DNA from 2 places in the Mucilaginibacter sp. 3215 genome. Region 2 is predicted to be linked to the other one. Evidence: riboswitches for the same ligand, from Rfam matches in the RefSeq annotation. Region 2 holds a riboswitch; the other holds the start of a gene.
The links. A riboswitch is a leader RNA that binds a small molecule or an ion and turns the genes downstream of it on or off. The one in region 2 is predicted to bind cobalamin.

Region 1 (3,184 bases), on a different contig from region 2:
CTCAACCATATCATTACGTTCAAACTCGCCATGTACCAGCACATCCAACCCTATTTCTTCCTGCCATTTTATAGCCTTTTCAGTTTCGGTAGCTATCAGTTTATTATACTCCCCCAGGCTTATCACGCCTTTTTTCAATTGGGCACGCCAGCTTCGTACTTCGGCGGTTTGCGGGAACGAACCAATAGTTGTGGTGGCAAAAAGCGGCAGGTTAAGCAGTTGCTGCTGCTGTTCTTTGCGTGCAGGAAAAGCACTTATACGCTTTGCATCATTTTCGGTGATGGCGCTTACACGCTGTTTAACCGCTGGGTTATGGATCAGTGCAGATGTTCGGCGGGCCTCGTTTGCCTGCCGGTTTTTTGCCAGTTGATGCAGGCTGCTATCGCTCACCACATCTTCCGATAAGTTGCTCAGCAATACCACTTCGTTTATTTTCTGCCGCGCAAAAGCCAGCCACTGCTTAATTTCGGGAGTAAGCACTTCATCGTTGGTTTCATTTTGCAGATCGCATGGCGAATGGATCAATGAGCATGAAGGGGCTATCCAAACGCGGTCGGCGCCTAATTTATCCTTCGCATTCTTTATAATGACCAGCGAGTTAACAAAATCATTTTTCCAGATATTGCGCCCGTCAACAACACCTAAAGAAAGGATAGTTTTTTGGGGCAGATGCTCCATTACTTCATTCAATTGCTGAGGCGCCCGCACCAAATCGACATGTAAAACATCAACAGGTAAAGTTGCCGCTAATTGAGTGTTATCGCCCAGGCGTTCAAAATAAGTTGCCAAAACTATCTTCAGGAAAGGAAATTCTTTCCTCAATTGCTTATAGGTATCTTTAAATACCTCCTGTTGTTTTTCGCTTAAATCAAGCGCTAAAAACGGCTCATCAAACTGGACCCATTCGGCACCCAAAGCTTTAAGCTTATTCAGGATATCAAAATAAACAGGCAGCAGATTTTTGATCAGGTCTACCCTATCGAAACCAGCCTCTTTCTCTTTGCCCAACAACAGGTACGATACAGGCCCGATCAACACCGGCTTGCTAACGATGCCCAATTGTTTAGCCTCATAAAACTCATCGATAACTTTGGTGGAGAAAAGTTTAAACTGCTGGTCTTTATAAAACTCGGGTACTATGTAATGGTAATTGGTATCAAACCATTTGGTCATTTCCATGGCTACCACATCCAATCCATCTTTTTGATAGCCGCGGGCCATAGCAAAATACAGATCGAGCTCGGTATTGCCTTTTTGACTGATCACTTCATGATAGCGTTTAGGAATAGCGCCAAACATCAGTGAATGATCAAGCACCTGGTCATAAAATGAAAAATCATTTGATGGGATGAGGTCGATCCCGGCTTCTTTTTGCAGCAGCCAGTTTTCTTCCCTGATGTATTTACCCACGGTAAGCACATTTTTTACGCCCGTTTTGCCTGCCCAGTAGTTTTCGCAGACTTTTTTTAATTCGCGCCGGCTACCAATACGCGGGTAACCTAAATTTTGCGTTAGCATTTCTTTTAATTGATTAAATGAATAAATCGGTTAAAAGCCCTTTCAGCTAAGCTTCGTAATGTTTTATGATATGTAAAATATGGAGAGAATATATGGTCACAGTCTGTCATAACGGGCCATGGACCCAAACAGGCAAGTAATCATAACCCAGACCAAGCTTCATACCGCGAAAGCATTGTCAATTCAGTATTAGGCAGGTCTCCTGACTTGTAACATTTTTGCCGTCCTTCCCATCCCCATTCATCAGGACAGTGGACATTACTGGCAAAAACCTTTGTGTTACTTACAGTTGCGCGACAGTTCGTGATTTACACACGATTCCCTATTAATCTACAATTAAGTAAAACCTATACCGGTTGATGAAGTAAAGTAAAGAACTTATCGGGGCAAATATAATGATCTGCCGGCTGAATATTCAGGTTATTTCTTGGTTAAATTGTAGGTTATACCATGGCCAATAAACGCGTAAACCTATAAAGCGTTGAATTGTACCATACCAGATGCAAACTGATCCTTACCTTTGGCAGCTTCTATATGGATCAGAAAACACATTCAAACCTTCCGGGCTTTGGCTGGGCGGTATTAACTACCAGTCTGGCCTTTGTAGTAGCACAACTTGATGTTTCTATCGTTAATATTGCACTACCTGAAATTGCAAAAGCATATCATGCGGGTATCAGCACCCTGCAATGGGTAATTGACGCATACACGCTTGCATTTGCAGTACTCATGCTGTCGGCAGGTAGCCTCGGCGACCTATTAGGATCAAAAAAGATCTTCCAGATTGGCATGATCATTTTCGGTATTGCATCAGCAGGATGCGGTTTGGCCCCTGATGCAATTACGCTTATCATTTGCCGTGTGGCCCAGGGAATTGGGGCTGCTATGATGATCCCAAGCTCGCTTGCATTGCTCAATCACCAGTTTGCACATACACCACAAACACGCACGCGGGCCGTAGGCTTGTGGACAGCTGCCGGAAGCGCTGCCATGGCGGCAGGCCCCACCATTGGTGGCTTCCTGATAGCATTCAGCAGTTGGCGTTTCATTTTTATTGTTAACATCCCAATCTGCATAATTGGTTATATCCTGAGTTTTAAAATGGCGCAAATGACAAAAACAAGCAAGAGGAGTTTTGATTTGCCCGGACAACTCACCTGGATGCTATCAGTCACCACACTCATTAGTGTAATTATTGAAATACCCCGGCTTGGATTAGGCCATGTACTAATCTGGGGAGGGCTTATTTTGAGTTTATTGATTTTCGGTCTTTTTTTATGGATTGAAGGCAAAACAGCACATCCAATGCTGCCATTCCATCTGTTCAAGTCAGCGAGGTTTAATGCACTTTTAATACTCGGTGCGGTTTTAAACGGATCTTACTATGGCAGCGTTTTTATTTTAAGCCTTTATCTGCAAAAAGTACTAAACTATCCATCCATTATGGCCGGGCTGGCATTTCTTCCGCTTACTGTAGGCTTTGTGATCTCCAATGTGATTAGCGGCCGCATCGTTAACCGCTACGGCATCCGTAAACCTATCATTGTTGGCCTCATCATGTTTGCCGCCGGCTTTGCGGGTTTATTCATAGCTCACGAGCATACCCCATATCTTGAACTATTCCTGCCTTTCCTGGTTATCCCGATGGGTATGGGCCTTGCTGTAC
Region 2 (3,184 bases):
AAATAGATAACATCTTTGGTATTACGCTTGAAAAACTGGGTATTAAATGAAAGGGCATTCTTAACAATATCCCAATCAAAACCTGCTTCATATGATGTCGTGATTTCAGGGTTTAATTTAGCATTACCATATTCTGAAAACAACTGATATAGCGAAGGTGATTTGAAGGCCGAAGCTATGGTACCAAAGATCTTAAACTGATCGGCAAGGAATAATGATGGGTTGATGGTGTAGGTAAACTTGTCGCCATATTTACTATGGTTATTGTACCTGCCGCCTAACTCCATGTGAAAGATATCGTATTTGAAAAATAACGACGTATAAGCGCTGAATATGTTATTAGCAGCATCACCAGCTTTAATAATGCTCGGAACACCCGGATAAGATGTTGTTTCATACAGACTGTACTGGCTTGTGTTGCTGTATTTAAAGGCCGCACCGCTGGTAATATCAAAATACTTATTCAATTCATAATTAAATACAGCTTCGACATTGGTTATACGACCTGTATTTTTTGTAACCTGGTGGGTTCCGTAATTGTCAGATGGCAGGTTATTGAAATCATTTTGAACAGTATTTTGAGAAAGGTTTAAGTTCAGGTTACCTTTTGGCAAAATCAATTTTGCACCTACACCGCCAAATAAGAATGTGTTTTTATAAGTGTAATCATTGTCGTTTATAAAAGCACCGTAAGGAAGATCACCGGTATTGTGGCTTACCTGCAGGTTTCCGTTCAGGATAAATTTAGATGAAACATTTTGGCTCAGGTTCACACTGGCCGAACGTTGGTGAAAACCATCTTTCTTAAATACACCTTTGCCGGTAGTATCTGTGGCCGCGGCAAAACCTTTTGAATCGATATTTGAAAGATTAACAGCTATACCTGTGTTCTTTACCCTTCCAATTAATGAAGCCGATTCTTTAAACGTATTATAGCTGCCACCTGTTAGCTGCAATCCACCGGTTAATCCTTGCTGTTTAGCTTTTTTAGTAATGATATTAATAACGCCTGCTACAGCATCAGAACCATAAAGCGTTGAACCGCTTCCTTTCAAGATCTCGATATGATCTATCAGATCCAGCGAAAAAGCGTTAAGATCATAGCTACCATCAATGCCCGAAGCATTGTTTACCGGAAAACCATCGACCAGGATAAGGGTATTGCCAGATGAAGCTCCGCGCAAGAAAACCGATGTGCTGATACCGGGGGCATTGTTTGCACCTGAAAAAGTTATACCGGCAACCGTATTTAATAATTGAGGTAATGATTTACCCTGAGATTTATTGATCTCATCGGCAGAAATGATGGTAACAACGCGGCCGATGTCTGACAGTTTTTTAGGCGACCGGCTTGCAGTTACTACTACCGTATTGAGTGTGCGTGTGGTATCCTGTGCATATGCTGCTGAGGTAGATAAACCAACAGCTAACAAACCGAATCCCAAAGTAATTTTAGCGTACTTTTTTTCCATGTATGATTGATATGTGTAAAATAATAATGCAGCCTTAATAGCATACACGGAAATGAATAAAATGAAAACACGCCAAACGAAGAGCATTCACATTCAAGCTTCAATCCCCGAAAGCTATGAATAACATATAACGCTTTGGCAGGTCTTCTGACTTACTCCCCTTTTTGCCTGGCCTTCCCTCCTGTTTACAGAAAGTGGCTATATAGATTTGGCAACGGTTACGGAGCTTACAGCTGCGGGACAGTTACGGACTTACACCGTATTCCCTTTTAATTCATTAAACAAATAATGAAACCTAAAGCGCTGCAAAAGTACAATAAGTATCCGTTAACCTCAAATTACATAGCTATATTTATCATGATGAAATATCTCTGTATTTTACTGCTGATCATGAGCGCATCTGGCAGCTTTGCCCAGCAACCGGATACCATTTTTCTGAAGAGTATGCTGTATGAACATCCCGAATTATTTTCGGGTATCCTGAACCATCCCACGCAAAACGAGGTACAAATACTATATACCCGGATAGACAGGGATAAAAACAACATCCCTCACTTCACCTCGTATAGTTATCGCCTTAACGCGCATCATTATTTTTATCCGGCAAGCACGGTAAAACTCCCCACAGCCATATTCGCCCTTGAGAAGTTGAACGAGCTGAAAGTAAAAGACTTAAACAAAAAGTCGGTAATGATCACTGATAGCTCATTTGCCGGCCAAACCAAAGTCCAGGTGGATACATCATCGGCAACGGGTCTCCCATCCATTGAGAACTACATTAAAAAGATTTTACTGGTGAGCGATAACGATGCGTACAACCGGCTTTATGAATTTGTTGGGCGGGCGGAGATCAATCGAAAACTAAAAAAATATCACCTTAATAACACCCGTATTGTGGGCAGATTGGCTATTGGCGATGCGGGAGAAAGTACGCGGCACACCAACGCTGTCAATTTTTACAACGGCGATACGCTGGTTTATCACAAACCGGCATTATATGATACGTCAAACTATCCCATGCACCTGGAAAACATGCTGCAGGGCAAAGCTTATTTAGATAGCAGCGACAGGCTGGTTAACAGGCCGCTCGATTTTTCTGAAAAGAATGTTTATGCTCTTGCCGATCAGCAAATGGTTCTTAAACGGTTATTATTTCCGGAAATTTTTCCTAAAGCGCAACGCTTTAATTTAACGGCGGAAGACTATCGCTTCATTTACCGTTATATGAGCACTTTCCCTACCGAAAACACTAAACCTACCTATCGCCGGCCTGAGTATTTTCCGGCTTACTGCAAATTTTTGTTTTATGGCGGGGATAGTACAGCAGTTATTAACCCAGATATCAGGGTCTTTAATAAAATTGGCGACAGTTATGGTTATGATATTGATAATGCCTATATAGTAGATTTTAAAAATAAGGTTGAGTTTATGCTCAGTGCCGTTGTACAGTCAAATGAAGATGGCATACTCAACGATAATAAATATGAGTACGCAACGGTATGCCTGCCTTTCCTGAAAAACCTCAGTCGGGTGATATATCAATATGAACTTAAACGCCCTAAAAAGCACTTTCCCCATTTAACTAAATTTAAATTTACTTATAGCAAAAAGTAATAAAATTCACTTCTGAAAAACTTAGTAGCCCTAAAGGTGTTTTAAAAACGATAACTATTTAAAAACCTATGGCAACTACAATAGTAAAATATACCGAC

Region 1: another riboswitch for cobalamin. It lies ahead of metE (5-methyltetrahydropteroyltriglutamate--homocysteine S-methyltransferase); the one in region 2 lies ahead of ABIC84_RS18995 (TonB-dependent receptor domain-containing protein).

Annotation. Positions count from the first base shown of each region.
Region 1 covers NZ_JBNPWO010000001.1:665,160-668,343, reverse strand. The annotation lists gene metE (5-methyltetrahydropteroyltriglutamate--homocysteine S-methyltransferase) at 1-1,518, opposite strand, end outside; cobalamin riboswitch at 1,693-1,884, opposite strand; gene ABIC84_RS02880 (MFS transporter) at 2,005-3,184, shown strand, end outside.
Region 2 covers NZ_JBNPWO010000012.1:151,320-154,503, reverse strand. The annotation lists gene ABIC84_RS18995 (TonB-dependent receptor domain-containing protein) at 1-1,472, opposite strand, end outside; cobalamin riboswitch at 1,593-1,787, opposite strand; gene ABIC84_RS18990 (serine hydrolase) at 1,761-3,086, shown strand; gene ABIC84_RS18985 (SRPBCC family protein) at 3,155-3,184, shown strand, end outside.